DNA from 4 places in the Barnesiella sp. An22 genome. Region 1 is predicted to be linked to each of the others. Evidence: riboswitches for the same ligand, from Rfam matches in the RefSeq annotation. Region 1 holds a riboswitch; each other region holds the start of a gene.
The links. Region 1 has a riboswitch for cobalamin ahead of ABGT88_RS06535 (hypothetical protein). Riboswitches for the same ligand answer to the same signal wherever they lie in the genome.

Region 1 (7,672 bases):
GGGGTAGGGGCAGGCTTCGCCCGTAGCGATGTAGGTCGGGCGTTGGGCGTCGGTCGATTTCAGGTAGTCGGTCAGTTCCCGGGCCAGAGCTTCGGCAATCGCGGGTTGCTCGAGAGCCAGGTCGTGCTGCTCGCCTATATCTGCACGCACGTTGTAGAGGCGGCGTTGCTGCGTTTCCCAATGGTAGATGAGGTGATAGTCGCCTTTCAGAATCGACGAGTAGGCTCCGTAGCCCTCCTCGGTATTCTGGGTTTCGCCCCACAGGTTGGGGAAGTGCCACACGATGCTGCGCTCGTGACGGGTCGAAGGGTTGCGCAACACGTCGGCAAAGCTCACGCCGTCGGTCGTCTGTACGGTCGAGTACTCCTTCACACCGGCCATCTCGAGAATCGTGGGGAAGAAGTCCTCGATCATTACCCGTTGGTCGCACACGCTGCCGGCCTTGGTCACGCCGGGCCAGTAGACCATCATCGGCTCGCGCACGCCACCCATGAAGGCCGACCCCTTGCCGGCACGTGCCGGGTAGTTCTGGTCGCGGTTTTCACGGCCCTGGCGTACGTTGTTCAGCCCCTGTCCGCCGTTGTCCGACATGAAGAGGACGATGGTATTGGCTGCCACCTCGGGCTGGCTTTCGAGAAAGTCGAGCAGGTCGCCCAGGCTCTTGTCCATGCCCTCGACCAGTGCGGCATATCGGGCCTCGTTTTCGTTGAGGGGGGCATCGAGTTGGATATCGTAGCGGTTGCGGTAGTAGTCGCTGAATCGGGCATCGTCGTCGTAGGGCGAGTGCACGGCATAGTGCGACATGTAGAGGTAGAAAGGTTGCTGCCGGCTTATCGGCTGTTTCAGGGCCTCGATGGCTTCGCGTGTGAGTGCTTCGGTGAGGAATATATTCTGCCCGTGGTATTTCTCCAGGCCCAACACTTCGAAGGGCGAGCCTTGGCCGAAGTTACGCGTGCCCAGATAGCTGCCCGGTGCCCCGTTGGCCCCGCCGCCGATGTTCACGTCGAAACCCATGGTCGAGGGGTCGGCCCCCGATGTACCCTTGGCGCCGAAGTGCGCCTTGCCGCAGTGTATCGTGTAGTAGCCGTTCTGGTGCAGAATCTGGGGGAACGAGGTGATACGGGTCGAGTTTTTCAGGTCGGCGGTCAGGGTCGTGTGTGCCGGTTGTATGCCGTTGTAGTTCCACTCGGGCAGTTGAATCACGTCGCTCGAGGCGTCGGTCTTCTGGTCGTAGTTCAGGGTCCAGTTGGTCACCCGGTGACGGGCCACATTCATGCCCGACATCAGGCTGCACCGCGTGGGCGACGAGATGGCACAGGCGTAAGCCTCGGTAAACTTCACCCCCATGTGGGCCAACCGCTCCATGTTGGGGGTACGGTAGCGGTTGTTCAGGGGAGTTGACTCGGAGTAAAACGGAACCGATGTATCTTGCCAGCCCATATCGTCGACCAGAAACAGAACGATGTTGGGCTGTTGTTGTGCTTGTATGAGACCGGTGCCGGCAAGCGAAGCCAGCAGCAGGGTGCTTTTCAGGGAAAAATTCTTTTTCATGTTGTGCTTGGTATTATATGAGTTTTCTCGGGAAGACCGAAAATGATTACAATGATAACGAAAATCTCGATTATTCAGGACTCTCGCTCCATAAAACATGTTAATGCCCACTCCTCGAGCGGTGGACCGAAGGGGGAGCGGGCATTTGTATCGTGTCGTATCGGGCGGGTCAGGCTTTCCGCTGCGGGCGGTTGGCTGCCCGGGTCATGCTGAAGGCCCGTTTGTAAAATATGAATATGGGTATGGTGGCACCTACGCCCAGCGAGAAGATTACCGAAGCTGTGGTGATACCGTTCTTGAAAATCTCGAGCAGGTAGTGTATGGCCTCGTTGTCGTTTCCGCTGCTTTGCAGGAACTTGATGAGCGAGAACACCGTGCGGTAGGCATACATACCGGGAATCATCGGGAGCAGGGCCGGTATGTACAGCACTGTGGCCGGGCAGAAGATGCGGTATCCCGCAACCAGGCTGAGCATACCTATCGAGAAGGCAGCGATAAACGAGGCCGAAGCCAGGTCGAGGCCTGCATATTTCAGCAGTACGAACCGGATGCTGTGACCTACGGCCGCCAGTAATGCTGCATACAGAATGGCCCGGCGGGGCGGGTTGGAGATAACGGCGAAGCCTATGGCTGCAATGGCAGCTCCGATGGCGTCGGCAATGACCGAGCCTAATATTTGCCAGTCGATCATAACAGTTTCCCTCCCATCATTAAAAGAGTGATACCCATACCGAAGGCGATGCAGACAATCAACAGCAGGGCGTTGATGAGTCGGGCGGTGCCGGCCAGCACATGACCTTCGATAATATCGATAATCCCGTTAATCAAGGGGACGCCCGGTATGAGGTAGAGCACGCTGGCACCGATAGCGATGTCGGGGGTGGTGCCCCAGTGCTGCCACATGGTAATCGAGGCGATGAGCGATGCGACAAATGCCGATATGGTGAATACGAAATAGTGGTTGAAGTGCAATATCTGTTTGATGCGGAATCCCACGAGCGTAGCCACAAATACGGCGGCTACCGCTATCCAGTCGCCGTTGAAGAGCCGGCAGAACGAGGCATTGGCAAAGCCTACCAGAATCCACACCGTCCACGGGTTCATGCGAGGTTTGCTCGTGATGGCGTGGAATTTCTCCCACAGCGTGTCGAGCGGGAGGTGGTTGTCGTAGGCTTCCCAGCTGAGGGCGCTCAATTCGGAGTTGAATTCAAAATTGATTGCCCCCGATTTCGCGGTACTCACCGTGCTGTATACGTGGGCGTTGTCCTTGCTTCGCAAGGTCATGCTGATGGTTTTGTGAAAGAGTGTCATGTGGGCTTCGAACCCAAACGACTCGGCTATACGGGCCGTGTTGCGCACGATACGCGAGGTATGTACGCCCGATGCCATCAAACAGGTTGCATATTCCGTGAGGAATTGCGATACCGATTTCAGTTCTTCGTGTACGTTGTTCACCTTATTGTAGTATTGACCAATGTTTCAGCGTGCAAAGATAGTGAAAGGCGAGAGCAGTGGCAAATGGAAAACGAAGTTTTCGACATTTGACAGAGCCGAGCCGCCTCCTTTCTTCTGGAAAGATAGTGAAAGGCGAGAGCAGTGGCAAATGGAAAACGAAGTTTTCGACATTTGACAGAGCCGAGCCGCCTCCTTTCTTCTGGAAAGATAGTGAAAGGCGAGAGCAGTGGCAAATGGAAAACGAAGTTTTCGACATTTGACAGAGCCGAGCCGCCTCCTTTCTTCTGGAAAGATAGTGAAAGGCGAGAGCAGTGGCAAATGGAAAACGAAGTTTTCGACATTTGACAGAGCCGAGCCGCCTCCTTTCTTCTGGAAAGATAGTGAAAGGCGAGAGCAGTGGCAAATGGAAAACGAAGTTTTCGACATTTGACGGTGCCCGGGCCGCCCATTCTCTTCTTTCAAGATAGAGATTGGAAAGAGAGAACCGATAGCCGGTGCATGTTGACCGCATCGACTATCGGCTCACAGGTCGGGAGTAGTCGTTCAGGCGAACGATTTATTCGCCCCAAACGCTCTTCGCAATATTTTTCATCGTTACGATTTTGCTCCACATCATCTGTTCCGAGACGATGCTGTTGCCCTCGTTGTCGCGGAAGTCGCCCTGGCTGCTCAGGTGGAGCGACTCGAGCGGGAGCAGACGAGCTGCATTCTCGATGTGCAGCGTGATGCTGCTGGTCGATATGGGTTGCAGGCTCGAGGTCGAAATCAATCCCAGAATCACCTCTTTGCCCTGGCAGTAGTTGAGCATGGAGAGGTCGATGTTCTCGTTTTCGCGGTCGCCGAAGTCGAGTGCAATGGCATCGGCCCGGGTCGAGAGCAGCAGCTCGGCCGTCTTCTCCTTGTCGCCCACGCGCCACCACTTCTCGTGGAACTGCAGCGAGATGCACATGTCGTCGGGTTTCTGAGCCAGACAAGCCTCGGTGAGTTTGGCCGAGGTAGCCACCAGCGAAAGCAGGTCGATGTGTGCGGCCTGGGCCACCTGCTCGAGGTCGCTGTTGCCGGCCAGGTTCCAGGCGTAGTCGCTCAGTTGCAGGAATCGGCACCCCATGTCGTAAAACTCGTTGATGACCGTCTGGTAAGTTTGGGCGATGTCGTGCACGAGCAAATCCATATCGGGGTAGTAGCGCCCGGTATTGTAGCGGTTCTCGGGGCGGAGCAGCTCGGCCAGCAGCGTAGCAGGCGAGGGGAGCAGCACCTTGGCATACATGTCGCCCCCGATGATACCCGTCAGGTAGGTGAAGCGCTGGGTCACCTTCGGCGTGGAGGGGTAGGCGTTGTCAAATCCGATTTTGCCCGAGATAACCGACTCCTTCACCTCTTCGGGTTGAGCCGGTTCCTGTTTCGTGATATTCTCCAGGTGGTGGAAAAAGTCGAGATAGTTGGTCGACTTGTAGTCGCCGTCGGTTACACACTTCAGCCCTATCTCTTTGCACTTCTCGACAATGCGATAAATCTCTTTATCTTCGATTTCGTGCAGCTTGGCCGAACTCCACACCCCGTCGTGATACAGTTTGCGGGCTTCGACGAGGGGCTCGGAGTATACGAAGCTCCCCGTTATATCTACACTAAAAGGAATTTTTCTTGCCATAATCTTTTCTTTTTTAGTTAAATACTGAATGGCGGAATAGAGTCGCCCACGCGACGCCTACTCCTATTGCTCAAGCAAAAAATCTCTTTTTTCCGAAAAATTTTCTTTCGACCGGCGGCTCGGTCCACGGAGCCGGCAACAGTTGTTTCTACGCAATCGGCAGGTCTTCTGACTTGTCTCCCTCTCAGACGCCTTCCCAATCGAGTCTGGATTAGTGGCATTGCAGTATTTGTCTGAAAACTCATACGAAACTCACAGCAGCGGGCCTGTTCGGGATTTGCACCCGATTCCCTTTTCATTGCCTCGGCCGATTCGGACGGGGCAAACCGATTACGGGGGGCAAAGTTATATCCTTTGTCCTAATTTCACAATGTTTTTCTAAAAAAATCTTACACAAAAGAGACTGTGTCTTTTGTATTACTCTGAAGATTAGCTATTTATTTATATCCGAAAATCTCGGAAACGATTCGGGGAATATCGGTGTTGTCGATGGTTCCGCCAAACTTTTCGGCACCCGCTCCTATGGCATAGAGGGGCACATAGCCGGCCGTGTGCGAGCCGCAGGTCCAGGCGATGCGGGCTATCTCGTTGATGATTTGTTTGGCCGTTTCGGTCATCGGTTCGTTGGCCTCGTAGAGCGACTGTACCAATGTGTCCGAGGGGTTGAGCAAGGTCTCCTCGTATACCCGTTTGAGGCGGGCCTCCTGTTCGGCCGTAAGGGTGAGGTGCGACCAGAAGCCGAAGGCCTGCGACAGAGCCGTTTTCACCCTCTCCCACGAAACCGGTTCTCCAGCCCGTCGCCAGTCGGCAATCTGCCGGGTGAAGGTCGAGCCGCTCATCGTCTGGTACTGGAGCGCCTGCAGGTTGAGGGCATATTCGCCCGTGCCCAGTACCACACCACCCGTTTCGTGGTCGGCCGTAACAATGATAAGGGTTTCGTCGGGGTGAGCCCGGTAAAAGTCACAGGCAATCTGTACCGACTCCTCCAGGTCTTTCACCTCGCGCAGGTCGGTAGCCCCGTCGCGCGTGTGTCCCGCCCAATCGATCTGAGCCCCCTCGATCATCAGGAAGAAGCCCCGCTCGTTGCGCGACAGGAAATCCACGGCGCAGCGGGTGAGGTCGGCCAGCCGCATGTCGCCGGGCTGGCGGTCTATGGCATAGGTGATGCTTCGCTCGGGAAACAGCACCATCTTCCCGGCCTTCTGGGCCTTGCGTTGGTAATCGTCTACACTGGTAGCCAGCACATATCCCCGCTTGGGCAGCAGGTCGTAGAGCGATTCCCTGCCGGGGAGCGACGGTTGCTTGAATCGGTTGCCGGCGTAGAAGTCGAACCCCGTCGCCAGCAGGTCGAGCCCCACCTCGTAGCGGTTGTTGCGGTTCACCTGGTGGGCATAGAAGGCCCCCGGCGTGGCATCGTCGATTTCGCTGCTGGTCACGATACCCACAGCTGCCCCCTGCTGTTGAGCCTTCACCGCTATGCTGTATACCGGTACACTGTCGGCATCGACCCCCACCATCTTGTTCCGGGTCTTCACTCCGCAAGCCAGAGCCGTGCCCGCCGCAGCCGAGTCGGTAATGTCGCTGCTGGCCGAGCCGGTATTCACGAAAGCCGAGTGGGGGAATTGCGAGAAGAGCAGCCGCTCCGGTCCTTGCCGGCCGGCCAGCTCGCCATAAAAGAGTTCGGTAGCATTCACCTCGTTCACACCCATGCCGTCGCCGATGATGTAAAACACATACTTGGGCCCGGCAGCCTGTGCCGCCCACACGGTGGCCATCGCCAGCCCCAAGAGCAGGGGAAACCATCTTCTTGTCATACCTGTCGCGTTTATGGGTGGAGGTTGCAGATGCCCCCGCCCGTTTCACTCCAGCAAAAGTAGCGAAAGCCCCCGTCTCCCGCTTGGCCGATTCTGTGAAATCTCTGTGACAATGGTGTTTCAAATTCTTGTACCTGCCGTGGCATTCAAGTGTCGTTGGTAGCTCGTGTCATTCCGCACTCGACGCGGAGTCCAGTTCGTCGGGAATTACCCTTTGTTCCTTGTTCAGTGGACCCCGCATCGGGGGGGCGGGGTGACATCCTTGTCATACCGCGCTGCGACGCGGTATCCAGAAGTTATCGGGGGCGGGGCTGTCGAATACAGAAAGAGCCATGCCTATACCGGCATGGCTCTTTTATTAAGGAATAGAATTTGCAATCGCTTAATCTTCGATGGCAGCTTGGGCGGCAGCTACGCGGGCGATGGGCACGCGGTAGGGGCTGCACGATACGTAGTTCATGCCCAGTTTGGCGCAGAACTTAACCGACGAGGGTTCGCCACCGTGCTCACCGCAGATACCTACCTTGAGGGTCGGTTTGGTCGAACGGCCTTTCTCTACACCCATGCGAACGAGTTGGCCCACGCCTTTCTGGTCGAGCACTTCGAACGGGTCGGTTTTGAGGATACCTTTCTCTTTGTAGATCTTGAGGAACTTGCCGGCATCGTCGCGCGAGTAACCGAAGGTCATCTGCGTGAGGTCGTTCGTACCGAACGAGAAGAAGTCGGCTACCTCGGCAATCTGGTCGGCCGTAACGGCGGCACGGGGTACCTCGATCATCGTACCTACCTTGTAGGCTACCGTATCGCCGCGCTCTTCGAATACCTGAGCGGCTACGCGGTTGATGACATCGGCCTGCATTCTCAACTCCTCAACCACACCTACGAGAGGTACCATGATTTCGGGGTGAACGTCGATACCGCGGGCTTTCACGTTGAGGGCGGCCTCGATGATGGCGCGGGCCTGCATCTCGGTGATTTCGGGATAGGTGCAACCCAGACGGCAGCCACGGTGTCCCAGCATGGGGTTGAACTCGGCCAGCGAGTCGCAGGCGAGTTTTACCTCTTCGATGCTCATGCCCATCTCTTCGGCCAGTTCTTTCTGCGTAGCGAGTTGATGGGGTACGAACTCGTGCAAGGGGGGATCGAGCAGACGGATCGTTACGCCCAGACCGTCCATGGCTTCGAAGATGCCTTCGAAGTCGCC
Region 2 (7,672 bases), 150 kb from region 1:
GAACTGCCCCACCAAACTCGAGCTCTACTACATCGACACGATACCCAACACGCCCGTATTCTTCCAACCGCTGGAGGTAGGCATACCCGCATCGCCCGACCAAAACGGCGAATGGAACGAGCTCCATGTCAATCTGGAGGGACAGAACATCAGCGACGTCTTCTTCATGGCCTTCAAATATACCGGCCGCTGGGGCAATGAAAACGCCGTGACCTACTACATCGACGATATTGGCTGGGGCCGTACCGACCTGCCCGAGATGACCAGCGACTCGACCCACGTGTCGATGATAGCGGCTCAGGGCAAAGACCAGGTGAGCGGGAAAATCACCGTCTCCACCAAGAATCTGACCGAGCCCATCAAGCTGTCGCTCGGCGGAGCCAACCCGAGCAAATTCAAGCTCTCGACCCAATCGCTCCCCACTACGGGCGGCTCGTTCACCGTATCGTTCAACAGCAACAATCTGGGCGTGCACGAAGCCTATGTGAAGCTCGCCTCGCGTGGTGCAGCCGACAAGTATATCCCCCTGTCGGTTCTCGTCAAGTCGGCCTCGGGTATCGACGATACCCACAGCCAGCCCGTCACCATCGTCCAGACGGGACAACGCCTCCACATCCAGGCCGAAGGGCTGCAACACGCGGCTCTCTATTCGATTGCGGGTGTACTGACAGGCCAATTTGCGGCCGAAGGCGAAACGATACAGACCCCCGAATTGCCCCGGGGTGTCTATATCCTCCAGGTAACGACAACAGCCGGTAAAACGACCCACAAGATTGTACTCCGCTAAAGTGTAAAAGGAGATACTGCGGCTCCCCCCGAGGAGCCCGGTATCGCTCCCGATAACCCTATCCGGCCCCGGCGCGCGACCAGTTCCACGCCGGGGCCGCTCTTTTAAAAGGGCTCGACGAGCATCACAACCATCCCTACCCTCCCCGCAGGTACCCCCGCAAAAAGTTTTTCAAAAAAAAACAGCCAGGCCAACAAACAGGTAACTATTTGTTTCCTTGAAAGATAAAACGGCACTCGATTTTTTTTGAAAAAATTCTTGCCCGATATGTTGTGTAGAAAGAAAAAATGCCCTATCTTTGCCGTCGCAAAACCAAAATGGTGCGGTAGTTCAGCTGGTTAGAATACATGCCTGTCACGCATGGGGTCGCGGGTTCGAGTCCCGTCCGCACCGCCAGTAAAGCGAGGATGACTCCTTTACGAAAACAGAACATGGTGCCTGTAGCTCAGTTGGTTAGAGCATCGGATTGTGGTTCCGAGGGTCGTGGGTTCGAGTCCCATCTAGCACCCCACAAAAGGAGCGAGAACAAAAAGTCCTCGCTCCTTTTGTTTTACCCACTCCTTTGTAAAACCGGGGCAGTAGAGGGATAAGGGGAGCAACGTAAAAAACTGAGGGATTCGTGAGGGATCAACGTAAAAACCTGAGGGATTCATAAGATTAAGCATAAATTTTAGCTAGTCTGAACAAGAAGAACGCCTTATCCTTTACTCCTCTGAACTGCGAACGGAAGCTCTTTATTTTGGCATTGAAGGATTCAGAAGCCGCGTTTGTGGAACGCCTCTCAAAGAAGTTAATGATTTCCAGATAATGTGTCTGTATGGATCTTGCCACTCTGCCAAAAGCCAGGAAGCCCGATTTGTCCACCTCGTCATACCATCTGGCAAGTCTTGTCAATGCGGTATCCTTATGCTTGCACTGGTGATATATCAGCCCGAGTCTCATGGAAAGATAGTAGGCCTTCTTTATCTCGGGATATTCTCTGAAGAGGATTTTGGCTCGTACACGCTGTGATTCGGTCCATAAAGATTCCTTCTTATAGAGAAGATAGATGCTTCTTGCCAGCAGCTGCTTTCTCGAATCCCCGTTCTCGAATACCGGAGCATGATAGATTTTCCCGCAAGCTTTGGCATGTGCTATCTGTATGGATTCCTCATCCAGGGCTTCCCAGCGTGCCTTCACTCTCATTTCCTGAACCTCTTCATAAGCCAGTTTCTGGACATGGAAGCGGTCTGTGACACGGCGTGCGGCAGGGAAGCAGATTCGTGCCGTCTGCTCCATGTTCGGAGCCATATCGAGGGTTATCTCCCTGACCTGAAACCGCCTGCGTCTGGAGAGCTTCAGCAGGACGGATGTGACGATCCTTACATCGGTACCCTTTATGATGGCAATGATACTTCCCAATCCTCCTCTTCTCTCCTTGTTTATCAGGATTGTGTAGAGTTCTCCCTGTGAAAGGTTGACCTCATCAATTCCCACATACGGACCGATATTCTTCTCGAAAAGAATCCATTTTTCGGCATGGGGGAGCTGGTCCCAGCTCTTGTAACCGCTCAAGTGGTTGCGGTACTGACGCTCCAGAAGATCTCCGTCCACGCCGAAGAGGAATCCCAAAAGCTTGCAGCTTACCGGAAGTGTATCAATATAGTTCTTTTAAAAAAGACGCAAATTCTTGCGTCATACGGCTCCCTTCTGCAACCAGCTTCCAGTTGCGGCTTACATAACGGCCATCTTCCTTCACAATCCATCTGCGCCGGCGGATATTCAGGAAAAGTTTCTTGCCACGAACCGGAAAGTCCTGAACCACTACAGGATCATAAAATCCCTTGCTTTCCACTTTCATTTTTGAATGTTCTTCAGGAACTTCATTTTTCTCTTCCAGATATATTACTATTTCCGTACTGCTTTCCTTTACATCCGAGATGATAAAATAATCCAATGTCCCTTCGGGAAGAAGGAGACGATAGCCGTTGCTTTCCATATCTGTTGCTGATTCATTGTTCGCAAAGATACGATTTTATACGGTTTACTCCTCAGGTTTTTACGTTGATCCTTCGTGAGATTAAGCATAAATTTTAGGAGCAGTAGAAAATCGGTGGGGATAACCACACAGTTTAACGATTTTAAAAAAAAGGACTTTTGGAGAATAGGCGTAAAAAAACGTGGGATTCGCAAAGTCAGAACGCAGCAAGGATTAACACCAAAACAGGCCGCCCTCAAAAATTCTGAGAACGGCCTGTTTACAGACTCTACAATTAGATAAACCTTATCTCTTTATCTCGGACAGATGGCTCAATAGAACTTCGACATCGGATAGATGTTCACCGGATAACTGCCCTTGTTTTCGAGATTCATCACCAGCTTCGGCTCATCGCCGCTGCAATCGTAGACGAGGATATTCCCGTCGGAAATCCGGGCCTCGTTCAGGTCGTTCGATACCGATACATAGAGCAGATTCTTGTTCGGGTCGGCTACAACGTTGCAGGTCAGATACTCGGCTTGCGGAGCATCGTTTTTCACCTGGATATACTCCTCGATTTTCCACGTCTTGAGCGAGATGCGGCTCACCGTCAAGGTACCGGCGGCAAAGTAGAGGTAGTCGCCAGCCAGCGTCACGCCCGACGAGTTCATAAACTCGGCCGAGATGTCGGCACTGATGGGTTTCTCGAGTATGACGCTCATGGTCTCGGTGTCGACAAAGGTGAGATAACTTTTCAGGCTGCCCGAGCGGCCGCAGGTAGCCACCACGATTTCGTGGTCGCCCGTGCGACAGATACCGCTGATAAATTCGCCCGAAAGGTCGAGCGAACGGGTCAACTTGTTGCTGTCTTTCGTGAACTCGAAGAGCTGGGTATTGGTCCAGAATCCCCCGCCGGAACAATAGAGGTGATCGCCGATGACGGTCATGCCGCGTGTGCCCACAACGGTCTCGATTGTATTCCCCTGGTTGCCGAAGTGGTATCCACCCTCCACGAGAGTCAACTCGCCGGTCTCGGTATCGAGGCGGAACATGCCCTGTCCGTCGGCCAGAAAGAGGTTATGCTCGTCGATAACGGCCAGATTCTCGAGCGGCGTGACCAGCGGCAACGAGTCGACCACCTCGAGCGAGCCCTCGGGTTTATGAAACTTCAGGTCCTTGAAATGGAATACCTTCTCGCGGCGGAAGGTCTCGGCATCGACAATGACGATAGTCCCGTCGCCCGGCTCGCTGTTTCCCAAATCGGGCACCTCGGTATTGTTGCTCATGATGTAAATCTTGTTTCCATAGAGGTAGAGATCTTGCGACGTATTGCCGCAGGCCGAACCGTTGACGGTACGGTAGACATTCTGCTCGACCTGCCCCTCGGGCGAAATCCAGGTGACCGAGCCGTTCTCCAGACGCGGGGCTCCCTGGTTGAGAATCAACACTCCGTCGGGCGAAGCATATCCGCCGAGAGCCGTGGGCGGATTAGTGCCGCCACCGCCCGTATTACCACCGTTACCTACAAGTTCGGGGTCGGACGAGCAACCGCCCGCCGCAACCATGGCCCCCGTCAGCACGAGGGCTGCAATCCATCTGTTATTCATTGCGCAAAACATATTTCTTACAGATTACTGACGACCGGCCGGGAAATAGAAGCCGGCGGGGAAGTGGGTATAGTTTTCGTATTTGACGGCCGGAGCCTCGGTGCTGGTGGCAAAGTCGAATCCCCAGATCTGGTTCTGCCCGAAGAGGGCATACGACTTGAGGGTATTGATGTAGACACGTCCCGACTTGGGGTGCACGCCCAGTCCGTTGTAACGGATGCCGGCGTTCTTGTCCAGAGCAGAGAGGTCGACCATCCATTGCTCGGCCTCGAGACCCGAGTCGGCCTTGAGATCTTCGCTCTCGTCGAAAGGCAGACAGTAGACCGTCACCCCATCGGCATAGTAGAGGTTGTTGCCATAGGCGGCGAAGGCCTCGCCCGACGAACCCACGGCCGGTTCAACGCCTATGCGGCGCTGAATCATCGAGCGGTCCGACAGGTTGAACTTGCCGATGGCAATCTGTCCCGAGCCTACGGTCGTCGAGGTAGAGGTCATCACCCACATCCGGCCGTCGTCGGCGCCCTGAATGCCCAGCACACGGTTGATCATGCAGGGGATGCTGTACGGGAACGAAATCGACGTCACGGCATCGCTCTCGGTCGAGAGCTCGAGAATCTTGCTCAAATAGCCCGACTTGAAGGTGTAGGCCTTGCCTCCCATCGTCACGAAGCGGCTCTTCGGCGCACCGTCCGAACCGGTCACGAAGGTCAGCGACTTGGCCGTGGGGTCGAAACGGTAGATACCGGCGTTGTCGCGGATATAGAGATGCTGCTCGTCGAGCACGGCGATATGCGTGGGCCAGTCGAGCCCCTGCAGGTCGTCGGTCGTGTAGGCGGCCGTACGCTTCAAGGTGTGGGCATCGGCCACCACCAGCATGCCGTCGTTTTCGAACACCGTGCCGTTGGGGTTCTTGTTGCCATTCTGCGAGATGATATAGACCTTGCCGTTACAGAACGCCATGTCCTGTGCCACGTTGCCCAGCTCGGTACCGTTGACCGTCTTGTAGGCATCGGCCACCACATACCCCTCGGGCGAAATCCAGGTGAGCGAGCCGTTCTCGGTAGTCATGTTCCCCTCGTTGAGCACAAAGACCCCGGCCGGGTCGTCAAAGGCATTCAGACAATACAGCTCCACCTTTTGCGAAAGGTTCTTCCCGCCTGCGCCCGCTACCGTGACGGTGAGCGTAGCTTTTGTTTCGGCATCGGCCGTGGCCGAGATTTCGATTTTCCGGGCATCCTGGTCGACCGTTGCACTCCACCCGGCGGGCAGCGATTCGGTCTTGACCGACTGCACATGCTCTGCCGCATAGGCAATCTCTACTTGGGTATCGGGAACCACAAACACCGGCACATCGGTTGCAACAGCCGTTGTCCACTCAAACTTCGGGTCGGGCATCGGTTCTTCACTCTCTTTCGAGCAACTGCCCATAATCAGAGCTACCGCTACCAGCAGCACGCCCCACATCTTTCTTACTTTCATCATTCTACTTTTGGATAAAAATCTATTATTTAACAAGTTGTTGAAAATTTGCAAAACAAGGTCCCGGGCCGGAGAAGAGACGGCAAGCCCGGCCGTTGCCATATTGTCAAGACGGCAACGCGTCGTGCCTGCCTGTTCCCGGGCAGATGCCCCAACAGGTTTACACAGTACCCCGACACGGGTTATGAATGGCTCGAAAAGCCTGAAAAAAGTATATAGCATTTACGTCGTACATTTAACCGTCCTGTCCACGGGCTCGATTAAAAACAAAAACTGACGGCAGGTCTTCTGACTGACTCCCCACTCGAGGCCTTCCCGATATTGCAATCAGTGGCGTATAGAATTCGAGCGGTTGGCGGAGCTTCACAGCAGCGGGACTGTCCGGGATTTTCACCCGATTCCCTTTTAATCCTCGAGGCCCGGCGGACCTTTTGGAACCAATCGGCTGCAAAATTAGTATTTTTTTCTGGAGAAAGATAACTTTTTGCTTCCTACTTCAAACAGATTGTATATGGTGCAGCTTATAGTCTTTATCCTCAGCGGTCTTGACAACACACTCCCCCCACAAAAAAAGCATGAGCGCATATAGCCGAGATGCGGCTGTATGCGCTCATGAGTTTCTCTGAAGAAGTTTTGCCGGTTCTCTCCTACACCGGCTCCATTTTTTTCTATACTGCCAAACTTATCTTACCAGAACCTTCTGGCCGCCGATAATGTAGAAACCGTTCGGCAGATTCTCGGCAGCAACCTCCCGAGGTACGTTGGCCCGCACCTTCATGCCTTGCAAATTGAAGACATCGACACGGGCACTTCCCGAATCCACACGGTCGGAGACCACAGACTCGATGCCCGAACTCGCCGATTGCCCCTCGAGTATCCAGGCATTCAGCTCCTTTACCCGGGTCGTGGCCGAGGCAAAGGCTTCGATGCCGTTGGCATCGGCTTCGGTGGGGAAGACACGGATGGAGGTAGCCCACTTGTCGTTCACGAAGATGTCGAGGATGGAGTGGTCGATAAAGATATTTATCTTCAGCTCACTCCCCACGGCCGGACGCTCGGGCAAGATGCAACGATAGACACCGTCGTATACGCCGGCGTCGTTGGTCAACCGAGGCAGGGCGCTGAAGTCGGCCACGAGTTCACCCGTTGCCGGAGTGTACGAAACAACGGCCTCGGCACTGCCGCTCTTGAAGATGTGGAAACCGAAGTCGGAGGCACCCACCTCGAATGTGCCGCATATCTCGACCGAGCGTCCGCTCACAGGCGAGAGGTCGAGAGTACCGTTCAGGTCGAACCCCGTGCGGGTAAAGGTGGTCGTGGTGCGTAACCCGGTCAACCCCTCATAAGGTTTCTGCGACAGCGAGCCGTCCTCAGCAATAGACCACTCGCGAGGCAACGAATAGCAGTGAGCCCAACCCAGGTTCCAGTTGGAGACCGACGACAACTTGTCGGGGACAATGCCCAGGGAAATCACCTTGTCGTTGTGCCGATAGATGGTGGGCGACAAGAGACCGAAGCCGTCGCGGGAGTTCAGCTCGACCAGACGCGGTTGCGAAGAATCGGCATCGGGCACAAACTTTCCATCGGCGGCAATCGAGCCCGTCCAGTACAAGGTGTGAACACCTTGCGATGTGTTGAGCGGCGTGACGGTGAACAGCCATCGGCCGTCGGGCATCGGGGTGATGTTGGGCATCTCCCAGAAGGTACCGGCTTCGGCAGCCGACGAGCCCGTGAAGAAGAGGTCGCCGTCGTTGCTCCACATGCCGGTGAGCGGGTTGTAGCGATGCAGAGTGGTTGTGCCTACCCCATTCTTCGAAGAGCCCACAATGATGTAGGCGTTGT
Region 3 (7,672 bases), 1.0 Mb from region 1:
CAGCGTATAGTCGCCGGCCGGGAGCTCCTCGCCCTCACGCACGAGCGTAAGCACGGCCCCTTCGCTCGAGAGCGAGAAGGTCTGCCCGGCAAGCTCGGTATCGCCCTGTTTCAGGCGGACCGTAACGGCATCGGCCTCCACGAGGCTGCGATTGAAGGTGATGGCAAAGGTGGTTGTCTTTCCGTCGATTTCGAGCAACTCGCCACCGTCGAGCGTCATCTCGGGAGCGGTCGATACGATGGAGAGTTGGGTGAGCCAGGGCTGTATGTCGAAGGCCTTCCAGTAGTTGGCCTCGGCATAATCGCCGCACGACTCGGCCGGCACATAGATTTTACAGCTCTCGGGCACCTTGTCGAAGGTGTTCGAGCTGGCCCCCGAGGGGAGCGCGCTGTTGATGTAGAGGCTCTCAAGAGCCGAACAGCCGCCAAAGGTATAGTTTGCTACCGAAGCGATGGCACCGTTGGCCACCACCCGGGTGAGCGAGGTATTGTTTTTGAAGAGGTTCGATTCGAGCGCCTTCACGCCGGTACCCAGCTCGGCCGACTGCAGGGCCGAACAACCGTAGAAGGCCGAGGCTCCCAACGAAGTTACCCCGTCGGGCACCACAATCGAGGTGAGCGAAGTACAGCCCGAGAAGAGGGCCGAACCCAGCGTGGTCACCTTATCGGAAAATTGAGCCGATTCCAGCCCCGTGCAACCGTAGAAGGCCGAGCGGCCGAAGGTGGTCACTCCGGGAGCATCGGGCAATCGTTTCAACCCGCGGCAGTTGTAGAAGGCGTAGTCGGCAATTTCGACAATCTTGTCGGAGAGCACCACCGAGTCGAGCACCGTACAGCCGTAGAAGGCATAGTCGGGAACTGAAGTTACCCCACCGCCGATGCGTGCCGTACGCAGGCCGGTACACTCTCTGAACACATAGCCGCCCAACATGGTCACCCGGTCGGGAATATCGACCTCGGTCAACTTCGCACACCCTTTGAAGGCATACTCCCTTATTTCGACAATCTGCTCGGTCAGGGGCAGTTGGCTGAGGCCGCTGTTCTGGAAGGCATATTTCCCTATCGCCGTAATGTTGGCGGGCAATACCACCGACTCCAGAGCCGTACAGCCGCTGAAGGCATAGTCGGGTACCGCAGCAATGCCCGTGCCGAGCGTGGCCGAGGTCAATGCCGTACACTTTTCAAAGGCGTAGGAACCTATCGAGGTGATGCTGTTGGGCACCGTCAACTCGGTAATGCCCGTACAGCCCGAGAAGGCCGAGGCTCCCAGCGTCACAATCCGGTCGCTCAAGGGCAACGACTTCAACGCCGAACACCCTTTGAAGGCACTGGCCCCTATCTCGGTCACCGAGGGGCAGGCAATCTGCGACAGCATCGTACAGGAGTTGAAGGCATAGTCGCCAATCTTGGTGATGCCGTTCCCCACGGTGAGGGTCTCCAGCTTCTTGCAGTTACTGAAGGTATAGGTGCCCAGCATGGTGACACTGTTGGGAATATCGAGGGTCTGTATCGCCGCTCCATAGAAGGCACGGCTGCCAATCGACTGCAACCCGTCGTTGAGGGTAAGGGTCGTGAGCGGACAGTTGAAGAAACTCCACTCCCCTATCGTCTGCACCGTAGCGGGCAATACCAGCGAGGTGAGGCCGGCACTGTCGAAAGCGCGGTCGCCGATGGCGGTGAGCCGGTTGCCCAGCGTGAGCGACGTCAGCTTCTTGCAGTCGGCAAAGGCATAGTCGCCGACAGTCGTGAGGCCGTTGCCCAACGATACGGTCGTGAGCGAAGCGCACTTGCTGAAGGCATGGCTACCCAGCGAGGTCACCCCGTCGGGCAGCGACACCGAGGCGATGGCCGTCTCGGCAAAGGCATATTTCCCGATTTCGCGCAAAGCCGATTGCCCGGACAGGGTCAGGCTCTGCAAGGCACTGCAACCGTAACAGGCATAATCGCCCACCCGTGTCACCGTAGCCGGAAGCTCCACCGCAGCCAGAGCCGAGCAGCCGTAAAAGGCCGAATCGCCTACCTGCGTGAGCGAATGGCCCAGCGAGGCCGAAGCCAGTTTGGCACAGCCGTTGAAGGCCAGAGCCTCTATGGTAGTCAGACCGTCGGGCAACGCTACGGCGGTCAAAGCCGTACAGCCGGCAAAGGCCGAGCGTCCCAGAGTCTTGAGATTTTCGTTTGTCGTGAGCGTAGTCAGTGCCGTACAACCGCCGAAGGCTTCGGCACCAATCGTGGCGGCCGACTCGGGCAGCTCCACGGCGGTCAGCCCCGTACAGCCGTAGAAAGCCCCCTCGCCTATCGTCTGCACCGTGGCGGGGAGCTCTATCGAAGTCAGTTTGGTACACCCCATGAAAGCCATGTCGCCGATGGCGGTCACCGTACAGGATTGGCCATCGAGCTCGACCGTGGCGGGTATGGTCAAGGTGCCCGAAAAGGTTGCATACGAGTCGTCATACATGATGACTGCCGTGTGGGGAGCCTCGCCCGGCATGGCCACCACGGCCTTTTCGCCCACGGTGAGGGTGACCGGGTCGGTCGATACCGAGCCCAGCCGGTTTCCGGCCACACAATAGTAGCTGCCGGCATCGGCCGTCGTAGCCGACGCTATCGAGTAGACAGCCTTCACGGCCCCTTCGATGGCGACCTTGTCCTTATACCACTGATAGGTGAGGCTGTCGCCCCGGAATACCGGCACAAAAGCGGCCGGCTCGCCCGGCGACACCACCAGGCTCTCGGGCTGACTCTTTATCGAGGGTTCGGTGAGCCCGTTCTTGGCGGCAGCGGCCAGCGGTTTCCAGTCATACGACTGCATGCCGGCCGAGAAATTCCAACCGTCCCAACACCCGTCGGTGAGCTTACGGCCCGAGATTCCCATGTTGCTGTAATACCACGAATCGCTATCGGCCGACTTCGTCCAGTACGACCAGTAGCCCTGATACCACCCCGACTGCCAATAGTCCTCGGGGTCGGTACAGCTCCACCCGTCGTAGGAGTAGCCCGACATGGGTATCAATCCCAACTCGTTGGCCTGCCGCACCTCACCATCCTTGACGATGGCAAAATCGCCGCTCTTGTTCACATCGTAGCCTAAGCCCGAGACCGTGCTGCCGAACGCCGTGCCCGACTCCGAGGCAATGACAAACCGCGGGTCGGCTGCCGCAATGGCCGTAATCATGGTGGCGCCGGTAGCCTCGCCGTCCCAGCGGAAGCCCCACACCAGGGCACTCTCCTCGCCGTCGACATTCCACTGCACCGCCAGAGCCGCCCGGTTGGCGCCCTCGCCGGTCCAGTTTTCAATCATTTCCATCGTGAAGGTTCCATCGGCAATAGCCCGAGGCGATACCTGCTGCACGGCGGTAGGGTGCGGCCGCCCCTGCACAAGTACCTGTGCCGGCAACTGCATCACCGCAAACAGCAAAAGCATGAAAACATAAATCTTTTTCATTTCGGTTAAATCTTTAAGTATTAAAATTGAACAATCGTTTTTGCCATTTCAATACTTGCAAGATATGGTTTACCCCTGCCCATAGAACCGCCTCCGGCCTGCCGGCCCGGAATCGTTTTTTGCCACAGCTCATACCTCGCAAGCTATCGGGACAATACGCACGGCAGGTCTTCTGACTCACTCCGACAGCCGAGGCCTTCCCAATCGCACGGATCAGTGGCTTGTCTCTCGGCTCCTTTTCGATGGAGTTCACAGCAGCGGGACTGTTCGGGACTCACACCCGATTCCCTTTTAATCGGCCTTCAACGGGCCGAACCGGTGCGCACTATACGCTATTTTATTCTTACTATTCTATCTCTCTTTTTCTTACTTTTCCTCGATGTGCAAATCGGTCACTCCGGCCACCTCGGTCGAGCACTCGCCCAACCAGCCGTTGAACTGATTGACACCGGTATAGATCTTGATAAAGTCGATGCCCTGCAAATGCACGGGATTACCCTCGGCATCGACCGCCCAATCGATATTGAAGTTAGACTTCTCGCTGTCGTTGGGGTGGTTGTCGGCATACCCCCAGTCGTAGGCATAGAGCACATAATAGGAGCCGTCGCCGCTCTCGTCGATGGCATTGTCGGGCAAGCGGGTGCCCTCGAACGTGAGCGTCTCGTCGGAGAGCCACTGCGGGTAATAGGATTGCTTGTGGAAAACGACCTTCGACACGTAGCCGGTCCCGCCCTGGTTGTCGGTCCAGCGCACATAGGTCGAGTCGGTCACGCTGGTATCGGTACCGGGCACCGGCGTCTTGGCCTCATCGGGGCGGTAGTAGGTAATCTCGTAGTTCTTTATCGTCGACGGCTTCTGATACTCGCTGCCGGCCAGTTCGTACCACTCGTCATCGGGGAGGCCGTTGCCGTTGACATCGACCGATACCATCACGATACCGGGCTCGCTGCTGCCGCCCGATGCGGCAGTGGGTTTGCCCGTGGAGTAGAAGGCATTGCCCAAGACCTTGAAGTCGTATTCGCCGGGACGGTTGACAATCGTATGGTCGAACCCTACGACAATGTAGCCGCCATAGCCACCCAAGGTCACCATAGTACCGGCATTGTAGGCGAGGCAATCCTCGGCCTTCTGCCGCATGGTCTCCTCGGTATCGCCCTCGGTGTAGCGGGGCAGCTCGTTGACAAACTGCCCGGGTGCGGGACGGTATTCATACACGCGGGTAATATAGGGGCTGTAGGCCACCTCCTCGTCATACACGACAATCTGCATGAGGTGTTCGATTGGATTGGTCGCATCGTAGATGTTCAACCTCAACCAGTAGGTGCCGGCCTCAGCGGCGACAAAGGTATAGTCGCGGGTGGTGGCCACGAGCGAATCGGCCGCCGTCGACTCGTAGGAGAGCTTCCACTCATAGCGCTCCCCGCTGAACTCGGGGTGAAGCGTGAGGCTCTTCATGCGTTCCACCACATAGGTATCGTCGAGTCCCAGCGAAATCATGGCCGGGGAATCGGACTGACAAGCGGCCAGGAAACCAAGCCACACGATCGACAAAAAGTACAATATCCGTTTCATATCCTGTTAGTTTGTTTTCTTCAAAAAAGCCATGTGCGCCGGTATGTCGCCGGTACGCACCTTCCACTTGAGCTTCCCGTCGCGGCCATAGCACAGCAGGTTTCCGCTCGACACATAGTTCTTGGCATCGGTCACGTAGATGTCGCCGTTCTCGGGGTTTACCTTCACCCCGTAGGGAATCTCGATATCGGCCTCGGTGCCGTCCTTGATAAAGCTGTCGGACACCACCTCGCCGGTGCGCACATCGACAATGCCGTAGGTCACGCTGTTCTCCTGCGACGCATCGTTCCAGGCCACACTGTACAGATAGAGCGAATCGCCGCATATCTCCATCTCGCTGCACGGAATGTCGAGCGTGTCGCTCACCTCCATGCGGCCGGTGCGCTTGTCTTTCTCCAGCACGAAGAGGCGCGAAGGCACCGACTTGTAGTCGCCCCGCGACGATACCCACAACTTGCCGTAGCGATCGGCCCGGATGCGATGCAGGTTTATCCCCACGGGAATCTTGCGTATCTGTGTCATCGTGGCGATGTCGACTACCGAGACCGTATAGTCGTAGTTGGGCTTGCGGTATCCGCCCGAATTGGCCACATAGATGAGGCCGTCCTGCACCACCAGCTCGTCAGGCTGATAGCCTACCGTCACCTCGGCCGTCACCTCGAGGGTGGCCGTGTCGACCTGGAAGACGGCGCCCAGCTGTGCGTTGGGGTCGATGCCCACCGGCCCCACATAGGACGACACATAGGCATAGCCGCCGTCGAAAGCGACGTAGCGGCAGTTGGGTATGTCGACCTGCCCCAGCCGCTTGCAGGTGCGGGCGTCGAGCACCTCGACCTTGTGCGAGCAGTTGATAACGGCATAGAGTTTGGAGCCGTATATCTCTATGTCGTTCCCCACGTCGCCCAACTCTTTCACCACATTGGGATTACGCTCGGCATAGAGGTTGCGGGCATACTGCCCCTGCTCGAAGTCGACAAAGTCGAGCGTACACTTGTTCGACCCCATGTTGCCCTCGTTGAGCAGATAGAGCCCGGCAAAGGGCGACTCACGGTCGAGCATCGGCAACGACTCGTATTCGGTGAGGACAATCACATCGTCCTCCCGGCACGAGGTCATCGATACCAGCATCGCCAGCATCATCCCGATAATTATATGTAAAATTCTGCCTCTCATCATAATTCGATAGCTATGCCAAACCGATAGTTACGCATCGGCATGGGGAAATTGAGCACTACGTCGTAGGCCTGGTCGAACAGGTTGTTGACCTCGGCCGTCACTTTCAGATTCACAGCTTTGATTTTGAACGACTTCACCAGCGATATGTCGCTCGTGTACCACGGCTGCACATAGTTATACTCGATATTCTCCTGCTGGTTGTACCGCTCGCCCACGTAGACAAAGCTGTAGTTGAGGCCCCAATCCTTGTAGGTGAGCCCCAGAATGGCCGAGCCGCTGTGCCAGGGGATATAGGGTATCTGGTCGCGGTAGTAGTTGTCGCTGGGGTTGGTGATGTCGATGGCCTCCTGATAGGTATACTGCACCTTGGTCATCAGCCCGATTTCGAGCGGCAGACGGAAGGTGGCCGTGGCCTGCACGTCGACACCCCGGATGTCGACCTTCCCCAGGTTGAGCATGGTCCAGCGGAACTGCTGCCCCTTGGGATAGGCGACAATCTTGTCCTTCACCAGATTGTAATAGGCATCCACACCGGTATGGAATCCCGAGAGGAATCCCGTCTTGGGTGCCACGGCATAGGTAAAGCCCACGTTGTACTGGGTGGCACTCTCGGGCTTCAGGGCCGAGTTGCCCATATCGGTGTAATAGAGGTCGTTGAAGGTGGGCATGCGGTATATCTGCTTGTAGAAGGCTCGCAGCACCCAGTTGTATCGCTTGAGCGGCTGGTACGAGAGGAAGACGGCGGGTGTCACCTTGCTCTTGTTGGGAGCCTTGGTCTGCCCCTCGGCCGTCTCGTCGACCAGCGTAGCCAGCACGCTGGCCTGCATCTTCAGCCGGTCGGCCAGCGAGAAGGCGGTAGCGGCCGAAATCCAGTGGGTGTAGCGGCTGGCCGAGAGGTACTCCGACAGGCCGTTCCACTGCATGTCGTAGGCCACCGACACGTCCCAGTTGCGGAGTATCGAATACTTGTTGGCCAATGACACGTAGACCTCGCGCTGCTTGTACTGGTTGTCGACCCGCATCAGCTTGTCGTCGTTGTTCACATAGTGGGTATAATCGAACGCATACTTGGCATTGACCTTGAGGCTGTACTTGCGGGTAATATCCTGCTGATAGACGCCTTGCACGAAGGTGTTGCGGTCCCACAACCGCTCGCCGTTGCGCCACACGTTGTTGACGATGGCGCCGGGGATACCCCGCTCGGAGCTGTAATGGTAGACGTAGGCTTTCCAAAAACCGTTGGAGAGATAGCCCTGCAGACCGCCCTCGAAACGCACGGCATCGATGTCGCCGTTTTGCCGGGTAGCCGTGGTGTCGTAGGCCACCTCGCCCGAGGGGGTAACCCGCTTGTAACGGAATTTGTACTTACCGCTCGAGTTGGTCCACTCGCTGTTGAAGGTCATGCTCACGCTCTCGCTGAGCTTGTATTCGAAGAGCACCGAGGGGTTGACCAAGTCGAACGACCCCGTTTTGAACGAGGCCT
Region 4 (7,672 bases), 1.5 Mb from region 1:
ATTCTGCTGGCTATCGGCCTTATCCTGTCGAGGCTCGCCTCGGGGCAATGGCTCAATCGCGGTTTCGTTACCCGCAACATCTTCGTGGGCATGTTGCTGTCGCTGCTCGGTTACCTCATCTTCGTAGGGGTGCGTAACGAGTGGGGTTATTACGGTGCGGCGGTGGTGCTGGGTTTGGGTTACGGCTGCATCTGTCCGGCTTATCAGACGATGTTTATCAATCTGGCTCCCAATAATCAGCGGGGTACAGCCAACTCGACCTACCTCACAGCCTGGGACTTGGGGGTAGGGCTGGGGGTCCTTATCGGCGGGCAGATTGCCGACCTCACCAATTATGCTACGGTCTATGCTACCGCTTGTGTGCTCTGCACGATAGGGTACCTGCTCTTCCGGTTCAAGACGGCAGCCCATTTCGAAAAATATAAGTTGCGATAGAAAATATTAAAATATGTGAACAAAAAGAGCAATTTCGCCCAGATAGACTTTATTTTGCATAAAATTTGGGCTAATAATATCCTTTTGTTTTCTGGTTCGTTAAAAGAAAGGGGTAGGAACGTCGAAATAGGTGTCTAACAGAGGCGTAAAATCCTCACAGAACAAAAGGCTTGATTTGGTAAAAAAGAGAGATATGAACAACAAGGCTTCTTTCAGCAAACGGATTTCTTTTCTGAATGCTCGAATGACTTCGACATTAAGCGTGTCGCTGGTCCTTTTCATTTTGGGGATTATGGTCTTGATGGGCTTCTTGGCCAACAATCTCTCCCGTCATGTCAAGGAGAATATAGGCTTCTCGATTGTCCTCAACGAGTCGGCCGGCGAACAACAGGTGCACCAGTTGCAACGCATGCTCGAGCGGGCCGACTATGTGAAGGCTGCTCAGTACATCTCGAAAGAGGATGCCCTGAAGGAGGTGATGATCGAGTTGGGCGAAAATCCCGAAGATGTGTTGGGGGTCAATCCCTTGCAATCGTCGATCGAGGTCAAGCTCAAAGCGGACTATGCCAATACCGACAGTCTCTCGGTTATCGAGAAAGGTCTTCGCGACCAGGTAATCGTGAGCGACATCCTCTATCAGAAAGACCTCATTCAGTCGGTCAACGACAACATGAGCCGCATCGGCCTCATCTTGCTGGCGTTGGCCATTGTGCTGATGATTATATCGTTTGCGCTGATTAGCAATACCATCCGGTTGGGTGCCTACTCCAAGCGATTCCTCATTCACACGATGAAGTTGGTAGGTGCTACCCCGGCCTTCATACGGAGGCCATTTATTGTCTCCAATGTTATCAACGGCATTGTGGCCTCGGTCATTGCCATGTTGCTCCTCTCGGGGTGTGTCTATTACCTCATGTCCGAGATGGAAAACTTCACGACGCTTGTGTCGGTACCCATGATGCTGCTGGTATTTCTCACCGTGCTGGTGCTGGGTATTATCCTGTCGGCCGTCTCGGCCTATTGGGCCGTGAACCGTTATATCCGCATGGATAGAGACGACTTGTATTATGTGTGATAAAAAAACAGTATAACCATATGAAATCTCAAGAAAAGAAATCGGCACCGGTGCTTTCCGACACGGAGCAAAAGGCCTCGTTTGCTCTGGGAAAAGCCAATATAAAACTCATTGCCATATCGTTTGCCGTGATTGTAGTCGGCTTCCTGCTGATGCTGGGGCCCGGTACTACCCCCGAGGCATATAACCCCGACATCTTCAGTTTTCGTCGCATTGTGCTGGCCCCCGGCATAGCCTTCGTGGGGTTTGTCTTCATGGTCTATGCAATCATGCACAACTCTAAAAAGAGACAATAAGGCAGTTTGATATTTCTGTTTAAATTTTCAAGAAAGTGGATTTTTTAGAAACGATTATTATCGCCATTGTAGAGGGACTGACCGAGTTTTTACCCGTTTCCTCTACGGGGCACATGATTATTACACAGAGTGTTCTGGGTGTAGAAAGTACTCCCTTTGTAAGGGCATTTACGGTCATTATACAGTTCGGTGCTATCTTGTCGGTGGTATGTCTCTATTGGAAACGGTTTTTCCGGCTCAATCGCACTCCGCTCCCGGGCAATCCCTCGGCCTTGCGGCGTTTCCTGCACACCTACGATTTTTACTGGAAGTTGCTGGTGGCATTCATCCCCGCTGCCATATTCGGTTTGCTCTTGGGCGACTGGATTGATGCCCTGCTCGAAAACGTGGTAGTCGTTGCCGTCATGCTGGTTATTGGCGGTATCTTCATGCTCTTCTGCGACCGGATATTCAACAAGGGCAGCGACAACACCGAGCTTACCGAGAAACGAGCATTTTACATAGGATTGTTCCAATGTATCGCCATGATACCGGGTGTATCGCGTTCGATGGCGACCATCGTGGGCGGTATGGCACAGAAACTTTCGCGCAAGGCGGCAGCCGAGTTCTCGTTCTTTCTGGCTGTTCCCACCATGTTTGCGGCAATGGCATACAAGATGCTGAAGCTGTTTTCAGAACCTGAAGGAGCCGATTTGATTATGAACAACATGGGTACTTTGTTGTTGGGCAACGTAGTTGCCTTTGTGGTAGCCTTGCTGGCCATCAAGTTTTTCATCGGTTTCGTTACCCGCTATGGATTCAAGGCCTTCGGGTGGTATCGTATAATAGTGGGTGGTGTGATTCTCGTCATGTTGTTGACGGGACATAACTTAACGATTATGTAATGGATTTTAACGAAGGCGAAATCATATATATCGACAAACCGCTGCATTGGACCTCGTTCGATGTGGTCAAGCGAATCCGATTGCGGATATTGCGCAGGCTCAAGCAGAAGAAACTGAAAGTGGGTCATGCCGGTACACTCGACCCCCTGGCTACGGGAGTGATGATTGTCTGCACCGGACGTGCAACCAAGCGTATCGAGGAGTTTCAGTACCATACCAAAGAGTATATCGCCACCTTGCAGTTGGGTGCGACTACCCCCTCGTTCGACCTGGAGACCGAAATCGATGCACACTACCCGCACGAGCACATCACCCGCGAGAGCGTAGAGCGAACATTACCGCGTTTTGTCGGTTCCATTATGCAGGTGCCTCCCTCCTATTCGGCTTGTAAGATCGATGGGCGCAGAGCCTACGACATGGCGCGCAAGGGGCAGGAGGTAGAACTTAAACCCAAGGAGCTGGTGATCGACGAAATCGAGCTGCTCTCCTGCGAATTGCCCCTTATCCAGATACGGGTCGTTTGCAGCAAGGGTACTTACATACGGGCTCTTGCCCGCGACATCGGGGCGGCCCTCGGCAGTGGAGCTCATCTGGTGGGGCTTGTGCGTACACGGGTGGGCGATGTGACGCTCGCCGATTGCCTGTCGGTCGATGAGGTGGCCCGAATGATCGACGAGGCCCCCTTGACAACCTCCGAAGAAGATAAAAACGAAGAAAGTAATAACGAACAAATATGAAACTGTCCCAATTCAAATTCAAATTGCCCGAAGCGCAAATCGCTCAATACCCGGCAAAAAACCGGGACGAGTCCCGGTTGATGGTCATCGACCGGAAAACGGGAAAGATTGAACACCGCATCTTCAAAGAGATTATCGACTATTTCGAAGAGAAAGATGTGTTTGTATTCAACGACACCAAAGTCTTTCCCGCCCGCCTCTATGGCAATAAAGAAAAGACCGGTGCCAAAATCGAGGTATTCCTTCTGCGTGAGCTCAACGAAGAGAATCGCCTGTGGGACGTTCTGGTAGAGCCGGCCCGTAAGATACGTATCGGCAACAAACTCTATTTCGGCGACGACGACTCGATGGTGGCCGAGGTAATCGACAATACCACCTCGCGCGGCCGTACGTTGCGATTTCTCTACGACGGCTCGCACGACGAGTTCAAAGAGGCCCTCTACAAACTGGGCGAGATGCCTTTGCCGGCCTATATCACCCGCCCGGTCGAGGAGCTCGATGCCGAGCGTTATCAAAATATCTTTGCTCGCCACGAAGGGGCTGTGGTCACTCCCGCTGCCGGGCTCCACTTCAGCCGTGAGCTGTTGAAGCGCATGGAGATCAAGGGCATCGACTACGGCTTCCTCACCCTCCATTCGGGCCTGGGTAACTTCCGTGAAATCGATGTCGAAGACCTCACCAAGCACAAAATGGACTCGGAGCAGCTGATTGTAACTCCCGAGTTGGTCGAGCTCGTCAACCACGCCAAGGATGGCGGCCACAAGGTGTGCGCCGTGGGTACCTCGGTGATGCGGGGTATCGAGAGTGCGGTCAGCACCGGCGGCCACATGAAGACCTACGACGGCTGGACCAACAAGTTCATCTTCCCGCCCTACGACTTTACGGTAGCCACCAGTCTGGTGACCAACTTCCACATGCCGCTTTCGACCATGCTGATGATGGTAGCGGCATTCGGCGGATATGAAATTGTCCTCGAGGCCTACGATGCTGCCCTCAAGGAGGGGTATCGTTTCGGTGCCTATGGCGACGCCATGCTCATTCTGTAATTGGTAAGATATCAGGGACGCTCTTGTCCCGGAAGATACAGAGAACCTTGTTGCACCTTGGGGACAAATGGTGCGGCAAGGTTCTCTCTCTTATAGAGAGATTACTATCTCGCCTTTTTTATTATGTTGCTGGAATAGATAACAATTTGGTTGATTCGATTGGATATCCGATTGAACAATGGAATAGATGCCTTTTTTGCTGTTTTATAGCAGTATAGTTTCCATATGGGAGTTGGTATGGGCCTCTATTCGTTGCTGGTTTCAGGAAACTTTTTTCTATTCTGGTTTTCAAAAGTTTCCCGAAAAAGGAAACTTTTGTCTCGAAATTTGTTGTTTGGTTATCGCGAATTTGTGTAACTTTGTACCCGCATTCCGGTTCGGCCCCGTTGTACGATGGTGTCGATAAAAAGGGAATCGGGTGAGAATCCCGAGCAGTCCCGCTGCTGTAATTCCTGTGAAAGTCCCGTGACACGAGCCACTGACGAGAATCTGTTTCTGTAATGTCGGGAAGGCGTCATCGGGGCAGGGAAGAGCCAGAAGACCTGCCGGAGTGAGAGAGAAGCAAAAGGACGTTCGAGGAGACGTCCGCAGTATCCAACCCTAAACAACTTATCAACATGGATTATGCAGGCATTACCATTGCCAAGCGCGATGGTGCCCAAGAGAGTTTCTCGATTGCCAAAATCGAGCGGGCTATTGCCAAGGCCTATCGGGCCGATGGTATCGACGACGAAACTGCGGTGAAACAGATTGCCGGCGAGGTGGCCGCCGCCATCGACAAGAGCGAGATTTCGGTCGAGGAGATTCAAGATCTGGTCGAGCGCCATCTGATGCGGCGCAACCCTTCGGTGGCCAAGCGCTTCATCATCTATCGCGAGTGGCGCACCAAGGAGCGCGAGAAACGCACCTCGATGAAGCAGGTGATGGACGGCATCGTGGCTGTCGAGAAGAACGACGTGAACCTGAGCAACGCCAACATGTCGTCGCATACGCCGGCCGGGCAGATGATGACCTTCGCCTCGGAGGTGACCAAGGATTACGCCTACAAGTATCTGGTGGGGGTGCGCTACGGGCGGGCGCACCGCGAGGGCGACATTCACATCCACGACCTCGACTACTATCCCACCAAGACGACCACCTGCGTGCAGTACGACCTGGAGGATATTTTCAACCGCGGTTTCCACACCAAAAACGGAACCGTGCGCACACCCCAGTCGATACAGAGCTACGCCACGCTGGCCACTATCGTGTTCCAGACCAACCAGAACGAGCAGCACGGCGGGCAGGCCATCCCGGCTTTCGACCACTTCATGGCACCGGGGGTGCTGAAGAGTTTCCGCAAACATCTCGAGACGGCCATCGACTTCATCTTGCGCCTGCACGGCGAGAGCGACCATCCGTCGCTGCGAGAGGCGATAGCCGACTCGGTCGCCTCGATAGCCGATACGGAGGTGCAACAGGCTGCACTGGCCGACCGCCTGCAGACTCTGGGCCTGACTCTCTCGGCCAATGAGTTGCGCACCGCCTGGACACAAAGCTACGAGACTACCCGCAAGGATACCCACCAAGCCATGGAGGGGTTGGTGCACAATCTCAACACCATGCACTCGCGGGGTGGCAACCAGGTGGTTTTCAGTTCGATAAACTACGGTACCGATACCTCGCCCGAGGGGCGCATGGTCATACGCGAGCTGCTCTCGGCTACAACCGAGGGGTTGGGCCACGGCGAGGTGCCGGTCTTCCCGATACAGATTTTCAAGGTGAAGGATGGGGTATCGTACAGCGACGAGGATTATGCTGCGGCGATGGCCGACTTCGAGGGGGCGATGGCGGGACGTATCCCGTTCAAGGCGCCCAACTTCGACCTGCTGCTCGAGTCGTGCCGCACCACGGCCACTTCGCTCTTTCCCAATTTCGTATTTCTCGATACCGACTACAACCGAAACGAATTTTGGCGGGCCGACGACCCCGACCGCTTCCGCTACGAGGTGGCCACGATGGGTTGCCGTACCCGGGTGTTTGAAAACCTGCACGGTGCGAAGAGTTCGTGGGGGCGGGGCAACCTCTCCTTTACCTCGATGAATATGCCGCGCCTGGCCATCGAGGCGCGTCGCGAGGCCGAAGAGCTGCACCCCGACGGCGACAAGCACGCCATCCGCCGCGAGGCCCGTATCCTCTTTCTCGAGAAGGTGCGCACCACCGCCTCGATGATTGCCGAGCAGTTGCACGAGCGGTACGAGTATCAGCGCAAGGCTCTCGCCCGTCAGTTCCCTTTCATGATGGGTAACGACGTGTGGAAGGGTGGCGGACGGCTGAATCCCGACGATGAGGTGGGCGACGTAATCAATAGCGGTACGCTGGGCATCGGTTTTATCGGCGGCCACAATGCCATGTGTGCCATCTACGGCGAGGGGCATGCCCGCAACGAGGAGGCCTGGCAGACGCTCTACGATGCCGTGATGGTGATGAACAACGTGGTCGAGGAGTACAAGAGCCGCTATGGGCTCAACTACTCGGTACTGGCCACGCCGGCCGAGGGTCTCTCGGGTCGCTTCACCCGTCTGGACCGCAAGCGCTACGGGGTTATCCCCGGCGTGACCGACCGCGACTACTACGTCAACTCGTTCCACATCGACGTGAAGGAGCCGGTGACCATCGTCGAGAAGATCCGTAAGGAGGCCCCCTTCCACGCCATTACGCGGGGGGGACACATCACCTATGTCGAGCTCGACGGCGAGGCGAAGAAGAATGTATCGGTCATCTTGAAAATCGTGAAGGTGATGCACGACGAGGGCATCGGTTACGGTTCGATAAACCACCCGGTCGACACCTGTCGTGCGTGCGGCTACCGGGGTGTCATCTATACGCAATGCCCGGTGTGCAAGAGCGAGAACATCTCGCGCATGCGTCGCATTACCGGCTACCTCACCGGCAGCCTCGAGTCGTGGAACTCGGCCAAGCAGGCCGAAGAGCGCGACCGGGTAAAACACAAGTAAATGGAAACACTGCACCTGATCAATGTCTACCCCGAGACCATCTCCGACGGTTTTGGGGTACGCTATTCCATCTATCTGGCCGGCTGTACGCACCATTGCCGGGGGTGCCACAATGCCGGCAGCTGGAATCCCCGGGCGGGCGAGCCGCTCACCGAGGCTTTGCTCAATCGCATCATCGCCGAAATCAGGTCCAATCCGTTGCT

Region 2: it holds a riboswitch for cobalamin, as region 1 does, so the genes downstream of both, ABGT88_RS06005 (DUF5074 domain-containing protein) here and ABGT88_RS06535 (hypothetical protein) in region 1, are expected to answer to the same signal.
Region 3: it holds a riboswitch for cobalamin, as region 1 does, so the genes downstream of both, ABGT88_RS02570 (leucine-rich repeat protein) here and ABGT88_RS06535 (hypothetical protein) in region 1, are expected to answer to the same signal.
Region 4: it holds a riboswitch for cobalamin, as region 1 does, so the genes downstream of both, ABGT88_RS00380 (anaerobic ribonucleoside triphosphate reductase) here and ABGT88_RS06535 (hypothetical protein) in region 1, are expected to answer to the same signal.

Annotation. Positions count from the first base shown of each region.
Region 1 is NZ_OZ007014.1:1,638,488-1,646,159, forward strand. Features, by position in the region: gene ABGT88_RS06520 (sulfatase) at 1-1,551, opposite strand, end outside; gene ABGT88_RS06525 (threonine/serine exporter family protein) at 1,721-2,242, opposite strand; gene ABGT88_RS06530 (threonine/serine exporter ThrE family protein) at 2,239-3,006, opposite strand; gene ABGT88_RS06535 (hypothetical protein) at 3,563-4,654, opposite strand; cobalamin riboswitch at 4,795-5,000, opposite strand; gene ABGT88_RS06540 (alkaline phosphatase) at 5,092-6,468, opposite strand; gene ppdK (pyruvate, phosphate dikinase) at 6,851-7,672, opposite strand, start outside.
Region 2 is NZ_OZ007014.1:1,492,491-1,500,162, reverse strand. Features, by position in the region: gene ABGT88_RS06035 (carbohydrate binding domain-containing protein) at 1-787, shown strand, start outside; tRNA gene ABGT88_RS06030 (tRNA-Asp) at 1,107-1,183, shown strand; tRNA gene ABGT88_RS06025 (tRNA-His) at 1,222-1,298, shown strand; gene ABGT88_RS06020 (transposase) at 1,445-2,365, opposite strand; gene ABGT88_RS06015 (hypothetical protein) at 2,424-2,765, opposite strand; gene ABGT88_RS06010 (DUF5074 domain-containing protein) at 3,077-4,351, opposite strand; gene ABGT88_RS06005 (DUF5074 domain-containing protein) at 4,376-5,833, opposite strand; cobalamin riboswitch at 6,091-6,287, opposite strand; gene ABGT88_RS06000 (LamG-like jellyroll fold domain-containing protein) at 6,513-7,672, opposite strand, start outside.
Region 3 is NZ_OZ007014.1:620,811-628,482, reverse strand. Features, by position in the region: gene ABGT88_RS02570 (leucine-rich repeat protein) at 1-3,441, opposite strand, end outside; cobalamin riboswitch at 3,586-3,776, opposite strand; gene ABGT88_RS02565 (cell surface protein) at 3,808-5,013, opposite strand; gene ABGT88_RS02560 (YncE family protein) at 5,020-6,186, opposite strand; gene ABGT88_RS02555 (TonB-dependent receptor domain-containing protein) at 6,186-7,672, opposite strand, start outside.
Region 4 is NZ_OZ007014.1:98,413-106,084, reverse strand. Features, by position in the region: gene ABGT88_RS00410 (MFS transporter) at 1-435, shown strand, start outside; gene ABGT88_RS00405 (ABC transporter permease) at 680-1,510, shown strand; gene ABGT88_RS00400 (DUF3098 domain-containing protein) at 1,531-1,806, shown strand; gene ABGT88_RS00395 (undecaprenyl-diphosphate phosphatase) at 1,842-2,690, shown strand; gene truB (tRNA pseudouridine(55) synthase TruB) at 2,690-3,427, shown strand; gene queA (tRNA preQ1(34) S-adenosylmethionine ribosyltransferase-isomerase QueA) at 3,424-4,473, shown strand; cobalamin riboswitch at 4,830-5,038, shown strand; gene ABGT88_RS00380 (anaerobic ribonucleoside triphosphate reductase) at 5,091-7,469, shown strand; gene nrdG (anaerobic ribonucleoside-triphosphate reductase activating protein) at 7,470-7,672, shown strand, end outside.